DNA from 3 places in the Clostridium fermenticellae genome. Region 3 is predicted to be linked to each of the others. Evidence: riboswitches for the same ligand, from Rfam matches in the RefSeq annotation. Region 3 holds a riboswitch; each other region holds the start of a gene.
The links. A riboswitch is a leader RNA that binds a small molecule or an ion and turns the genes downstream of it on or off. The one in region 3 is predicted to bind S-adenosylmethionine.

Region 1: linked by a shared signal. The riboswitch ahead of metK (methionine adenosyltransferase) and the one ahead of D4Z93_RS06340 (methionine ABC transporter ATP-binding protein) in region 3 are both predicted to bind S-adenosylmethionine.
Region 2: linked by a shared signal. The riboswitch ahead of D4Z93_RS08385 (pyridoxal phosphate-dependent aminotransferase) and the one ahead of D4Z93_RS06340 (methionine ABC transporter ATP-binding protein) in region 3 are both predicted to bind S-adenosylmethionine.

The regions. Positions count from the first base shown of each region.
Region 1 covers NZ_CP032416.1:205,177-210,496, reverse strand. Annotated here, with positions in the region: gene recD2 (SF1B family DNA helicase RecD2) at 1-1,471, opposite strand, end outside; gene metK (methionine adenosyltransferase) at 1,608-2,783, opposite strand; SAM riboswitch class I at 2,858-2,961, opposite strand; tRNA gene D4Z93_RS01020 (tRNA-Tyr) at 3,010-3,095, opposite strand; tRNA gene D4Z93_RS01015 (tRNA-Val) at 3,147-3,222, opposite strand; tRNA gene D4Z93_RS01010 (tRNA-Tyr) at 3,231-3,316, opposite strand; tRNA gene D4Z93_RS01005 (tRNA-Thr) at 3,322-3,397, opposite strand; gene D4Z93_RS01000 (hypothetical protein) at 3,561-4,163, opposite strand; gene yyaC (spore protease YyaC) at 4,287-4,826, shown strand; gene mreB (rod shape-determining protein) at 4,865-5,320, opposite strand, start outside.
Region 2 covers NZ_CP032416.1:1,804,069-1,809,388, forward strand. Annotated here, with positions in the region: gene D4Z93_RS08375 (DNA topoisomerase III) at 1-1,177, opposite strand, end outside; gene D4Z93_RS08380 (sensor histidine kinase) at 1,347-2,267, opposite strand; SAM riboswitch class I at 2,456-2,565, shown strand; gene D4Z93_RS08385 (pyridoxal phosphate-dependent aminotransferase) at 2,645-3,832, shown strand; gene D4Z93_RS08390 (DUF1836 domain-containing protein) at 3,963-4,541, opposite strand; gene trhA (PAQR family membrane homeostasis protein TrhA) at 4,865-5,320, shown strand, end outside.
Region 3 covers NZ_CP032416.1:1,314,191-1,319,510, forward strand. Annotated here, with positions in the region: gene D4Z93_RS06330 (fumarylacetoacetate hydrolase family protein) at 1-628, shown strand, start outside; gene D4Z93_RS06335 (undecaprenyl diphosphate synthase family protein) at 1,071-1,715, opposite strand; SAM riboswitch class I at 1,911-2,024, shown strand; gene D4Z93_RS06340 (methionine ABC transporter ATP-binding protein) at 2,121-3,092, shown strand; gene D4Z93_RS06345 (methionine ABC transporter permease) at 3,079-3,726, shown strand; gene D4Z93_RS06350 (MetQ/NlpA family ABC transporter substrate-binding protein) at 3,749-4,570, shown strand; gene D4Z93_RS06355 (MetQ/NlpA family ABC transporter substrate-binding protein) at 4,645-5,320, shown strand, end outside.

The sequences.
Region 1 (5,320 bases), 1.1 Mb from region 3:
CTATTAAGCTTTCACGTGACTGTCTAAATATTTCTTTAAGTCTTACAATTTTTACACATTTACTTTCTATTAAATCTCTAAGAACATTACCCGGTCCAACTGATGGAAGCTGATCTGCGTCTCCAACTATTATTAATCTTGTGCCTATTGAAATTGCCTTCAGAAGATTGCTCATAAGTATTATATCTATCATTGAAGCTTCATCTATTATTAAAACATCACATTCTAAAGGTGTTCCTTCACCACGCGAATATAATGCATCGTCTTGATTTTCATTTATTCCCATCTCAAGTAATCTATGAATTGTCTTAGCTTCTCTTCCTGTCGCTTCACTCATCCTTTTCGCAGCTCTTCCAGTTGGAGCAGCCATAAATACTTTATAATTAATTTCTTCAAATATCTGAGCTATCGCATTTATAATGGTTGTTTTTCCCGTGCCTGGTCCACCTGTAATTATCTCTACTCCATTTTTAAAAGCACCATTTATAGCTTCTTTTTGAGAACTTGCAAATTCAACGCCATGATCTCTCTCAAACTTTTCTATTTCAACATTTACATCAATCTTGATATCCTCATATTTAGTCAATACTAAAGAAAGTATTTTTCTCGTAACATTCATTTCACAATAATAATATGGAAGAGTGAATGCACATATTCTCCCATTAGCATCTTCCAATTTTATCTTTCCATTTGCTGAATTCTCGTAGATATTTTCCTCAATTTCTTTTCTCGATACCCCCAAAAATTCTATAGACTTATTGACAAGTTGATCAAAGGGCATATAAGTATTACCCAATCCGCAAAAATTATTAATTATATAATTTACACCACTTTGTATTCTAAAAGGAGAATTTAATTGTATCCCGGTACTTCTTGCTATTTTATCAGCTGTTTTAAATCCTATCCCTGGTATCTTTTCAGTTAAAATATATGGATTTCCCTTGACTATTCGTATAGAATCATTTCCAAATTGTTTGTGTATTTTGACACACTGATTGACCTTGATCCCATAATTTTGGAAAAAAATTATAAGATTTCTAATTTCATTTTGTTTAGAATAGGAATTGCATATTAATTGTATTTTCTTCTCTCCTATCCCTTCTATTTCGCGAAGTTTTCCTATATCACTATCCAAAACTTCTAAAGTGTTTTCTCCGAACTTTTCAACAATCTTTCTTGCCGTTACCGGGCCTATACCTGATATAACCCCAGATGAAAGATATCTTTCAATACCAAGTTTAGAATCCGGGACAATTTGTTCACATGTCTCAACTTTAAACTGCCTTCCAAAGTGCGGATGAGTAATCCATTCTCCATTTAGTTTTAAACTCTCACCCTCTGTAATATATGGTATATATCCAACTATTGTGATACATCGACATTTAACTTTTTCTTTAAATTTTGCAACTACATATCCATCTTTGTTACTTTGAAAAAGTATGCTGTCAATATTACCTTGTAACTCCTGCATACAATCTCTCCTAAATGTATTATTTATTTATCAATAATTATATCATTAAATTATGTAAATATAATATATATTATTAAAGGATTTAGCCTAATAGATTTTCTATCAGACTAAATCCTCTTCAAACTCAAAAATTATATTAGATATATCTTCTTATCTGGGCAACTTTATCTAACTTTTCCCAAGGTAAATCTATATCAGTTCTTCCAAAATGACCATAAGCAGCAACTTGTTTATATATAGGTCTTCTCAAATTTAATTCTTTTATTATAGCTGCAGGTCTCAAATCAAATACCTTTTCAACTATATCAACAATTTTATCTTCTGGTATTTTTGATGTACCAAATGTATCAACAGTTATGGAAACTGGCTGTGCAACTCCTATTGCATATGCAAGCTGTATTTCCAGCTTATCAGCAACTCCGGCAGCAACCAAGTTTTTAGCTACCCATCTAGCTGCATAAGCAGCTGATCTATCGACTTTAGTTGGATCCTTTCCTGAAAAAGCACCACCGCCGTGTCTTCCATATCCACCATAAGTATCAACTATTATCTTTCTACCTGTAAGTCCTGAATCACCCTGCGGACCCCCAACTACAAATCTTCCAGTTGGATTTATAAAATACTTAGTATTGCAATCTAAAAATTCAGGTGATATAACAGGCTTTATAACTTTCTCTATAATATCTTTTTCTATCTGATCATGTGAAACATCAGGATCATGTTGAGCTGATACAACTATTGTATCTATTCTAACAGGCTTATCATCATCATATTCAACAGTAACCTGTGTTTTTCCATCTGGTCGCAAATAATTTAAAATACCATTTTTTCTAACTTCAGCTAACTTTCTTGAAAGCTTATGAGCCAAAGAAATGGGCATTGGCATATATTCTGGAGTCTCATTTGTTGCAAACCCAAACATCATTCCCTGATCTCCAGCTCCTATAGCCTCTATTTTATCCATTTTACCCTTTTTAGCTTCCAATGATTCATCAACGCCAAGTGCTATATCTGATGACTGTTCATCAATCGATGTTATTACAGAGCATGTTGAACAGTCAAATCCAAATTTTGCCCTAGTGTATCCTATCTCTTTTACAGTTTTTCTTACAACCTTTGGAATATCTATATAACAATCAGTTGATATTTCCCCCATTACTAAAATCATCCCCGTAGTTGTCGCTGTTTCACAAGCAACTCTACCATTAGGGTCCTTTTCCAATATAGCATCGAGAATAGCATCTGAAATTTGATCACACATTTTATCTGGATGTCCTTCTGTAACTGATTCAGATGTAAATAGTCTTTTCATTTTAAATCATCCCTCCAATTTCATAGAAAATAAAAAACCTCTTCAATAAGAAGAGGTTAAATTACTTAACAACTCTCTTATCTTGCAGATTTATAATACTGCAGGAATTGGCACCTTAGCCTATACGCTGGTTGCCGGGTTTCATCGGGCCATTTCCCTCCGCCTCTCTTGATAAGAGTTAAATATTTAATGATTATACAAAAATAAAACACATTTAGTGTCTTTATGGTGGAGGAAGATGGATTCGAACCATCGAAGTCGAATGACAACAGATTTACAGTCTGCCCCCTTTGGCCGCTCGGGAATTCCTCCATAATTAACAATACAATATCTTTTTGTACTATTCTTTAATAAAAACAATAGTGGTGGGCACAACAGGGCTCGAACCTGTGACCCTCTGCTTGTAAGGCAGATGCTCTCCCAGCTGAGCTATGCGCCCTAGTTCTATGGTGGAGGAAGATGGATTCGAACCATCGAAGTCGAATGACAACAGATTTACAGTCTGCCCCCTTTGGCCGCTCGGGAATTCCTCCACATATGGTGCTGGCAGAAGGCTTCGAACCCTCGACCTACTGATTACAAGTCAGTTGCTCTACCAACTGAGCTATGCCAGCATATAAACCATTTAAACTATTCAATTTCACTAACGTCAACAACAAACAGTATACTCTGTTGTGATTTCAAATTCAACTGTGTATTGTCCTATTTATTTGATAATATATTATAATTTCTCTACCTTACGTTAATTTACTCTATATTGCATATATGTACCTCAAATTACATATTTAATTTTTCATATATATTCTTAATTTCCTCATAATCGCTATCAGATAATCTTTGTTTTAATAATTTTACAGCTTCTATATTATCACTAATTTTACTACTATTAATCAATTTCCTGGCTTTCTCATAGTCAATTGCTGATAATTTATCGGATATTGCAAGCAATTTTTCTTTGTCAATATTAGTTAATTTCTGTTGTACCTTTGAATGTGAAATAGACTTACTGCTCTCATTATTATTTGATAACTGATTTGCTGAAAGGTCACTTACATCTGACAAATTTGCTATATTGATATTCTTAGTATTCTCTTTAAAAAACTCCTTCTTATCACTTTCAAGTTTTTGTCCTAATTCATCCAATTTACCTTTTTTAAAATCATCACCCATTTTTAAAAAAGATGTATCCGTAAAGAGGTATGAATATTTTTGCATTTTATTACCTTCATCATCTTTCTGTTTGTGATGATTATAATAAAATACTTTAATTCTATTACTTATAAAATTATTATTGATATCTATCTTTGGTGTATGTCTTATTATAAACACAGATATTATAGTACACAAAATTATAATCAATGATAATATCTTTTTATTCATATTAATCCCTCCGTGTCATTTACACATTATCGTCATATAAATATTTTTTATTCAATATTTATAATATTTAAACTGTTAAAATCATATAAATAAGTGATGAATTATCTATCAGGAGGTATGTTTGTGAATGAAGTGAGATCTAGTTACAAAAATCCATTATGTTATTACAAAATAGCCGACTTTCTAAAAGATTATATAAACAAAAATTCAATAATAGTATGTGTTGGAACTGATAAATGTATAGGCGACTGCTTAGGTCCACTAGTCGGCACATTATTAAAATTTAGTTCTTTCCCTTTACCTGTATATGGTACCATTGAAAAACCTATACATGCTCTAAACATTCAAAAAAAGCTTAGTAAAATCAAATCCCTTCATCCCTACAATAACATAATAGGTATTGATGCATGCCTTGGTGATGAATCAAGCATGGGAGAAATTCAAGCTCGTGATTATCCTATTCATCCCGGAAAAGGCATAGGAAAAACTCTACCAGAAATTGGAGACGCATCAATTATAGGAATAGTTGGTTCTAATTACAATACTAAAATATTCAACAATAATACTATACGCCTAAACTTAGTTCTAAATATAGCTAAAGAGATATATCATTCTGTTATACACTCATACTATCTTTACGATAATACTAAATCCTCATTATAAAAAAAGTAAAATTCTTATATAAGAATTTTACTTTTCTTTTAATCTATTAGAGTTATATCGTCACCTATAAATGTAACTTCCATCTTATCTAAATATTCCAGCACCTTCCCAGTTCCCAAAGCCACACAAGATACGGCTTCTTCTGCCACTTGTACTGGTACTTTAGTTGAATCTTCTATCAGAGTGTCCAAACCACTTAGCAAAGCTCCTCCTCCTGTCATAACTATTCCCTTTTCAGCTATATCCGCTGCAAGTTCTGGAGGAGTTCTTTCTAACACAGCGTGAGCAGTTTCTGATATTGCATTAACTGCATCTTTTAGAGCCTCTCTCATTTCATCAGACGACACAACAACATTTTTGGGAAGACCTGTAACCAAGTTTCTTCCTCTTATTTCCATAGTCACTTCTTCTTTTTTAAAGGCAGAACCTATGTTTATTTTAAGATCCTCTGCAGTTCTCTCTCCAATCATTAATTTGTGCTTTTTCTTTATAAA
Region 2 (5,320 bases), 490 kb from region 3:
TGACTACCAGATCATACACTTTCTTTTCCTCATAACTTAACTTTGAGAGATTAATCATCTCCTCAGTTGGAATTATTGCATGATGATCCGAAACCTTGCTGTCATCGACAAATCTTTTACTTGCATTTATTTTATTCCCCATTATTTTCATGGTAAACTTGCTGTAGTTTCCAACTGATACAGCTCTTAATCTATCCCTAATAGTAGGAACTATGTCAGAAGAAATATATCTTGAATCTGTTCTAGGATATGTGAGTACTTTATAATTTTCATACAATCTCTGCATTATAGAAAGAGTTTCTTTTGCAGAAAAGCCAAAAATTCTATTACAATCCCTTTGAAGTTCGGTTAAATCATACAAAGCTTGAGAATACTTCTTTTTATTGCTTTGTGTGACTTCAACTACTCTTCCCGTTTGAGAATTTACTTTTGATACAATTTTTTCAGCAATTTTTTCATCAAAGATGCTCAAATTCCCATTAGAATTTTGCCACTGAAGTGTATATCCATTATTAGTATTTCCAGTTATACTATAATAATTTTTAGGTTTAAAATTTTTAATTTCCTCCTCTCTATGAACAATCATAGCAAGTGTTGGTGTCTGAACTCTTCCTGCTGATAACTGTGCATTATGTTTGCAGGTAAGCGCTCTTGTAACATTAAGTCCTACAAACCAATCTGCCTCAGCTCTTGACTCAGCCGCTCTATATAAATTATCATATTTCGATGCCGGTTTTAAATTGCTAAATCCCTCTTTTATTGCTTTATCCGTTTGAGATGATATCCAAAGCCTTTTTACATTTTTATTAACCTTTACTTTCTCAAGTATCCATCTTGCAACGAGCTCACCTTCTCTTCCGGCGTCTGTTGCTATAATTACCCCATTTACATCTTTTCTATTTAATTGAGTTTTAACTGTATTAAATTGCTTGCCAGTCTGTTTTATAACTACAAGTTTTAAATGTTTTGGAAGCATCGGCAAATCTTCCATTCTCCAGGTTTTGTATTTATCATCATAGGTTTCTGGATCTGCCAGTGTAACAAGATGCCCGAGTGCCCATGTTACTATATATTTTTCTCCTTCCAAAAAGCCATTTCCCTTTTTACTACACTTTAATACTCTTGCTATTTCTCTTCCAACTGACGGTTTCTCTGCCAAAACTAATGTTTTTCCCATATTAAAATTTCCTTTCACAACCTTCTATAATAAAAATAAGGATAGTTACATAATATTCCTACCCTTAAATTCTAAACATTTTACAAAAATCAATTACTATTTTCTAGTATCATTATACATTTTACAATTTATATTTTCAAGATTATAAAATACGTTTCAAATATGATACCTACACATAAATATCTGAAAACTCAATGTTTATACGATCTATTTTATCATCATAATTAAATTGAGTATCATGAACCGTCTTTTTATTTTCAATAGTCTTTACTGGTAAATCTATAATAAATTCTGTTCCACACCCAAGACGACTTTTAACATCTATAGTTCCACCATGCATTTCAACAAACGATTTCACAAGACATAATCCTATGCCACTACCTGCCTGATCACTTTTGCATGGTTTTCCTGCCTGAACAAATCTTTTAAATATGCCATTTAATTTTTCTTTTGGAATACCTGTACCTGTATCTTTTACAGATATTTTAACATTCCTTCCCATATCTGTTACTGTAACGTATAAATATCCTCCTTGTTCAGTGAATTTTATGGCATTTGAAATAAGATTTAATATTATTCTTTCTATTTTATCGGCATCACATGCCATAATTTTTTCTTCTACATTTGTATCAAATGTCAAATTTATTCCTTTATTTCTTACATATTCCACTACTGATAATGTTATATTTTCAACTATATTAATTATATTAAAATTATCCAGATTAAGTTCAGAAAATCCTGCATCTATCTTTGTCATATCAATCATATTATTGGTGAGTCTTATAAGTCTATAACAATTTTGATTTATTATATTTATATATGTAGTTAGTTTTTTACTTTCATCTAAATTATCTCTTTTTATAATAACATTACATAACTGCAGAGAATTAAATATTAAATTAAGAGGTGTCCTAAATTCATGTGACAGATTGGCGAAAAATTCAATTCTAATTTTATCATGGTTTAAAGTTTCCTTTATGACTTCATTTTGTTTTTTTATTATATTTTGAAGCCTTGTTATTTTATTTTTTTCATAATTTCTTCTTTTTGTGTGTTTTAAATCATCCGTATTCGGTGACTTTTTTTCCATTTTATTCATCCCCCATACATCGTATTAATAACTTATTCTATACGTTTAATTTCACTTCCTTTAATTGTATTAATAACTTATTCTATACATTTAATCAATTTCCTTCATTTAAATGTAATTTTTTATAAGAAAATAAATTTGACTAAATATTATTTATCAACTATAATATTACCTAAATTAAATAAGAACTCTTATCAAGAGAGGCAGAGGGACTGGCCCTATGAAGCCCGGCAACCAGTATCGCTCATTTGCGATATATTGGTGCCAATTCCTGCAGCAAGGAGCTGATAGATAAGAGAGGTCACAGCAATATTGTTTTTAAAACCTCTTTTATTAAGAGGTTTTTTTATTTTAATATTTTGAAAGGACGGGATAATATGCCTCAACTTAGTACAAAATTAAACCTTTTTACAGACTCTGTTATAAGAAAAATGACTCGAATAGCAAACCAATATAATGCAATAAATCTATCACAAGGTTTTCCTGATTTTGATCCTCCTTCTGTAATAACTGACAGATTAAAAGAAGTAACAAAAGAAGGTCCTCATCAATATGAGATTACATGGGGCTCACAGAAATTTCGTGAAGCACTTGCAAAAAAACAATCAAAATTCATGAATCTTGATATAAATCCTAACACCGATATTGTTGTAACTTGTGGAAGTACAGAAGCAATGATGGTAGCTATGATGACTGTTTGTAATCCAGGTGACAAGGTAATTGTATTTTCACCTTTTTATGAAAATTATGCATCGGATTCAATACTCTGTAATGCGGAACCAATTTATGTACCACTTTATCCTCCTGCTTTTAAATATAATAAGGAGGAATTAATAAATGCTTTTAAACAAAAACCAAAAACTTTAATTTTATGCAATCCTTCAAATCCTATTGGAAAAGTATTCAGCCTAGAGGAACTCGAATTTATAGCAAATCTTGCTGAAGAATATGATACTTTTGTTATAACAGATGAAGTATATGAACACATAGTAATGCCTCCATATAAGCATATATATTTTGCTTCCCTGCCTAATATGTATAAGAGAACTCTATCTTGTAGTTCACTTTCAAAGACTTATTCAATAACTGGCTGGAGGCTTGGCTATATAATTGCACCAGCCAATATAATTGAAAATGCTAGAAAAGTACATGACTTCTTAACTGTAGGGGCCGCTGCACCGCTTCAAGAGGCTATTGTAGCTGGATTAAATTTACCTGACAGTTACTATGAAGATTTAACCAAACTTTATACTGGAAAAAGAGATCTATTCCTTAAAGGACTTGATGAAGCTGGCTTAAAGTATATAAAACCACAAGGTGCATATTATGTACTTGTAGATATATCAGATTTGAAAAGAAAAAATGAAACAGATCTTGAATTTTCCGAATGGATGATAAAAGAAATTGGAGTTGCTCCGGTACCAGGATCTAGTTTTTTTAAAGAGGATATAAATTATCTTATTCGTTTCCATTTTGCAAAAAAAGATGATACTTTAAAAGAGGCTATAAAAAGACTTAAGACTTTAGTATATAAAGCCAGGATCAGAAAATCCACTCTTCTATGATATATAGAGTTTCTAACCTGCAACCTGACTTATACTTTGATTAGATATACAACTTTTGATACTATAAATACTTTTTTATAATTTTGGGTTTAGAATTATTAAAAGTATTTATAGTACTGAATTTTGATAACTATTTGAAGTATTTGTCTATTATCTTTTCTGCTGTTCTCCTCTGCATATTGGCATTATTTATAAGTGTTAAAACTACAAGTAGTAACTTTTCATAATCATCTGACCTGTCGAGTTTTTCTGATTCCTTCAAAATTGAATTTACCTTGTTTTCAATTTCTTCTTTAAGGCTAACCTCATCTGCTTTTTTTATGTTCAAAAATACCTGATATAGGGAATCTAACTTCATATTCTCCTCTTCTTTTGAATTTACTACTATTTTATTTAACAAAAGTTTTATATCATTTATAGATAAAATCTGCTTTAAATTATATAAAAATATCATCATTATTATATGATTTCTTGAATACTTTTTATTTTTAATAGGCATAAGTATTTTATCCTTGGTATAATTATTGATCATCGTTTTAGTTAAAAGCTTATCTTCTTCACTACGTTTAGTTCCGCTTAAACTAGTCTCAAATAAAGTTATTACTTGATCCATATATAAATCTAATTTTGGTATATCGGATAATTCTATTTCTTGATTCAAATTTAACTCTTCTATACTTTCAAGCACGTTTTTTTTAATATCTCCCATTTATCTCCACTCCATTTATTATTTACATTATATCATATAGTTTCCATAACTATATGATCTCGTTTTTATATTTTTAAATTGGCAGTATTATTAAATAAATAAAAGTAATTTATCGAAAAACACTTATTTTAACAGTATTTTGGCTAATAATTTAAATTGATATATTATATAATAATTATATAATATAAATATATCATAAAGTGGTTTTAATAACCACAAGAAATTGTATGAACAAATTTTGTAATGAAATATTTTTTGATAAATTGTCAAAGATATACTTATAGTTTTATTTTATAACTATGAACACATTGGGAGGAGTAGTAATGAAAAAATTTTTTAGGGAACCTGTAAATGGTTTTACTCATTTGTTTGGTGCAATAGTATCATTGGTCGGATTAATTTTACTTATTGCAAAAACTCTTATGTCATATCCTTCAAGTAATTTAAAATTGACTGCAGTAATAATATTCGGCATGAGTCTAATTTTTCTATATACAGCAAGTTCAATATATCATCTTATAAATTCTACAGAAAAAGTGCTAAAGTTTCTGAGAAGGCTTGATCATTCCATGATATTTATACTTATCGCTGGAACATATACACCAATATGCCTTATTACACTTACTGGAAGACTTCGTTGGATTATATTTATAGCTATATGGTCAATGGCTGCAGCTGGAGTACTATTTAAAATGATATGGTTCAGTATGCCAAGGTGGCTATCAACTTTATTTTATATAGCCATGGGTTGGTTTGTAATATTATTCATTTCCCCCGTT
Region 3 (5,320 bases):
AAATTATGAGGAACATGCAAAGGAAATAAGAATGACAAAGATAACAGATACTTTTATTCCAGATGCTCCAATTTACTTTACTAAAATTGCATCACCTGCAATAGGATATGATGATGAAATCAAGTTTTCTTATGATGTAACAAATCAAGTTGACTATGAGGCGGAACTAGCAATTATAATTGGAAAAGATGGAAGTAACATAAAAAGAGAAGAAGTAGAAGATTATATTTTTGGATATACAATATTAAATGATGTGTCGGCTAGGGATCTTCAGGGAACCCATAAACAGTGGTTTAAAGGAAAGAGCCTTGATACATTTTGTCCCATGGGACCATATATTGTGTATAAGGATGAAATTAAATTCCCGGTAGAATTAAATATAAAATGTACTATTAATGGACAAGTGAGACAAAATTCAAATACTAAAAATATGATATTTGATATACCATATATAGTAAGTGATTTATCAAAAGGAGTTACTTTAAAAGCAGGAGATATAATATCTACAGGTACACCAAGCGGAGTTGGAATGGGTTTTGAACCAGTAAAATTGCTCAAAGATGGAGATATAATAGATTGCTATATTGAAAAAATAGGTAATCTAGTTAATAAGGTAAAAGTTATATAAAGTTTTTAGTATTAAATGATAAATCTCCTTATGAAGTTTATGTATTAAGATTGTTTGTATTATAGGGTTTGTAATTCCAAGCTTAAATTATACTCCAGCTGACATTCCCAAAATTCGTCACCTAAAAAATTTTTAGTAAGTCTAAGCTTGCGTTCATAAAAGTTTAAGTAGATTTTATAAACTCGCTTTGCTCAAATATATAAAATCCACTAAGACTTTTAAGAACGCCTCGCTAATACTTACTACAAAATTTTTTAATGTGTCTAAATTTTAGAAATCCCGGCCTGCGCATAAGTTAAGATTGGAATTACAAACCCTATAACAAAGTATTTGGTGGAAATCCAATAGCAGTTTGTGTGATGGACAAATGGATTGATGATAAAATTATGTTAAAGGCTACTATGATTTATTCTTTAAATTACTAATTTCTAACTGTAAAAATCTAGCCGCCTAGAGTTATATCTTGATTATCATACCATTTTAATGCTTCGTATATGTGATCTGGTTTGAAGTCTGGCCACATATCATCAATTACATAAAAATCTGAATATACAGATTGTACTGGAAGGAAACCACTAAGCCTTCTTCTGCCTCCCCACCTTATTATTAAATCTACCCTGCTTATGTCATCGGATTTTAAATATTTAGTTAAATTTTTAGTGTTATCTTTTATATGTAATTTAATATTTGATAAGTCCCATTCCCAATCGTAGTTGACTAGAAAGTTTATTTTCATGGAACCTTTCCCAAATTTTTTTCTGTTTATGTATGGCAGAAGTTGTTCTGGAAACATAGGAGATTTGGTGTTACCAATTACAAGTAATGAGGCATCTTCTTTTGAAAGCATATTTACAGCTTCTATACAAGCTTTAGTGAATGATTTGGTTTGAACAGCAGGTCTTTTAGTGTTGTCAACTGTAAATCCGTAATAAGTAAGTTCTTTTACACCTAATTCTTTAAATATTTTAAATAATTGCATACCTGGTTCAAGTCCCCTTGAATAGCCTTCTTCTTTTTTTAATCCATTACTGATTGCCCATCTCCTGTTACCATCAGGTATGATGCCTATATGATTTGGAATTCTCACATATTTCACCTCCTTACACTTTTAATGTAATTATTGTCATAATAACAAATGTTTATACGCAATATATGTAACTCATGGATAATGCATACATCTCAAGTGGTTAATTTGAGCAAATTTTTTGTAAAAAAACTGTTGACAATATTCTAATGTGTAACTATAATAGTATTCATAACAAAACAAGTTAATATTGAAATTCACTTATCAAGAGCGGTGGAGGGACTGGCCCTATGAAACCCGGCAACCAGTATTATATTTTATAGTATAATGGTGCCAACTCCTGCGGCTACATTTGTAGCTGAGAGATGAGAAATATTAGGTTTATTTAAGCTGGAGATATTTCTTCAGCTTTTAATTTTGCATTTTTATATAAGGTATTTTTAAATAATTAATCTAGGGGGCATTTTAATGATAGAAATAAATGGTGTAAATAAAAGTTTCGGGAAAAATCAAGTTCTGAAAGATATAAGTTTGCATGTAAATAAAGGAGAAATATTTGGAATAATAGGACAAAGTGGTGCTGGTAAATCTACACTTTTGAGGTGCTTGAATGGACTTGAAAACTATGATAATGGAAGTGTAATGATAAATGATAAAGAAATAAAAGATATGGGATCAAAAGAAATAAGAGAGTTTAGAAAAAAGCTTGGAATGATATTTCAAAATTTCAACTTGCTAAATAGAAAGACAGTATATGAGAATGTAGCACTTCCAATGGAGGTATGGGGATATAACAAAAAAGAAATAGATAGAAAGGTTTTTAAGTTATTAGAAATTGTTGGACTTGAGGATAAGGCAAAAAGTAAGCCTAGAAATTTAAGTGGAGGACAAAAACAGAGAGTTGCAATAGCAAGGGCATTATCCCTAGATCCTGAAGTTTTATTGTGTGATGAAGCAACATCAGCATTAGATCCCAAAATCACAAAGTCGATACTTCAGCTTTTAAAACAGATAAATGATAAATTAAACATAACAATAGTAATAGTAACTCATCAAATGGAAGTAATTAAAGAAATTTGCCAGAGGGTTGCAATTATGGAAAATGGGCAAATAAAAGATGTGGGAAATGTAGAAGAATTATTCTTAAAGCCAAATAGCAATTTAAAGAACTTATTAGGTGAAGATAAAATTCTCCCTGAAACAGGAGTTAATATAAGAATATTCTTTCCTAAAGAGATCAGTAAGAGAAGTATAATAACATCTATGGCAAGAGAACTTGATATAGATATTTCAATAGTCTGGGGAAAACTTGAAAAATTCAGAAATGATGTACTTGGAAGTCTCGTAATAAATTTTGAAGAAGAATATAAAGATAAGATATGTGAATTCTTATCATCAAAAAATATAAAATGGGAGGTAGAACAAAATGGATTTAATTAATCAAGTATTATTACCGGCCTTTGGCGAAACATTATATATGGTATTTGTATCTACAATAATAGCAGTATTAATTGCATTTATTCCATCTATTGTACTTATAATAACTGATGAAAGAGGATTAAGGCCTAATAAAGCAGTAAATAAGATTTTAGGAGTTATAGTTAATATTTTAAGATCATTTCCATTTATTATATTAATGGTTGCTATATTGCCTTTCACAAAAGTTATTGTAGGTACAACTATTGGAACAACTGCCGCTATAGTACCAATGACAATAGCAGCAGCACCTTTTGCAACTAGAGTAATAGAGTCATCACTTAAGGAAGTAGATCCAGGAGTGATAGAAGCTGCAAAATCATTTGGGGCAAGTGATCTTCAAATTGTATTTAAGGTTATGATCAAGGAGTCTCTTCCATCAATTGTACTTGGCATAACGCTCACTATAATAAGTGTTATAGGTTGTTCAGCTATGGCTGGTGCTATAGGTGGAGGCGGCCTTGGAGATGTGGCCATAAAATATGGATATTATAGATTCCAAACGGATGTAATGATGTATACAGTAGTAATACTTATAGTATTAGTAGAAATTCTTCAGGGAATAGGAAATTTGTTGTATAGATACTTAATAAAATAGACATTTAAGGGGGAAGATAAAAATGAAAAAATTTCAAAAGATTGGTGCACTTGTGTTAACAGCATCATTATTAATTAGTGTTGTTGGCTGCAGCTCAAGCAGCAGTTCAAAGTCAACTGCATCTGATGACAAAAAAACAATAATTGTCGGTGATACACCAGTACCAGCAACAGAGGTTCTAAAAAAGATAGAACCAATATTAGCAAAGAAAGGATATAAACTGCAGATAAAGGAATTCACAGATTATGTAACTCCAAATACTGCACTTGCAAATAAGGAGATCGATGCAAATTTGTATCAGCACATACCTTATCTTGAAAATTTCAACAAACAAAAACATACTGATTTAACTTATACTGCAAAAGTTTTTATAGCACCTATGGCAGTTTACTCAAAAAAAGTAAAAAAGCTTGATGAATTAAGAAATGGTGCGGTAATCGCAGTACCAAATGATCCAACTAATGAAGCAAGGGCTCTTAAATTATTACAAAAAGCCGGGTTAATAAAACTTAAGGGTAATGATACTGTTACTAAAATAGATATAACTGAGAATAAGAAGAATATACAGATAAAGGAATTAGATGCTCCGCAGCTTCCAAGAGCGCTTAATGATGTAGATGCATCTGTTATAAATACAAATTATGCTCTTCAGGCAAATTTAAATCCTACTAAAAATTCTATATATACTGAAGATAAAACTTCATCTTATGTAAATATTCTTGCAGTTAGAAAAGAAGACAAAGATAAGCCTTATATAAAAGCATTGTCAGAGGCTTTAAATTCTCCTGAACTTAAAAAATTCATACAGGAAAAATACAAGGGAACATTGATTCCGACTTTCTAAAGAAGAAAATTCGTATTAAATCAGGGGCAAGTGAATTTAGTATGAATTATAAATAATAAAGGGGGCAAATATAAATGAAAAAAATATCAACAATTATTTTGACGTTTGTATTATTATTCAGTCTGGCTGGATGTGAAAATACAAGTTCAAATAATTCGGGTTCAAAAGATCAAAATAAGAAGACAATTGTAGTTGGTGGAACACCAGTACCTTCCGTAGAAGTTTTAAATCAGTTAAAACCTATTTTAAAGAAAAAAGGATACGATTTACAGGTAAAAGAATTTACGGATTATGTAACTCCAAATACTGCCTTAACAAGTAAGAGTATAGATGCAAACCTATATCAGCATATCCCTTATTTGGAACAGTATAATAAGGAGAAACACACGGATCTTACTTATACTGCTAAAGTATATATATTACCTATGGCTGTTTATTCAAAAAAGGTTAAAAATATGAATGAATTGAAAAATGGTGCAGTAATTGCAATTCCAAATGATCCAACAAATGAAACAAGAGCGCTTAAACTTCTTGAAAAGGGTGGTCTCATAAAGTTAAAGAATGGGGATGCTTTAACTAAACTTGATATAACAGAAAACAAGAAGAATATACAGGTAAAGGAATTAGATGCACCACAACTTCCGAGGGCATTGGATGATGCAGATGCAGCTGTTATAAATACGAATTATGCGCTTCAGGCAAAATTGAATCCAGTTAAAGATTCAATACTTATTGAGGATAAAAATTCAC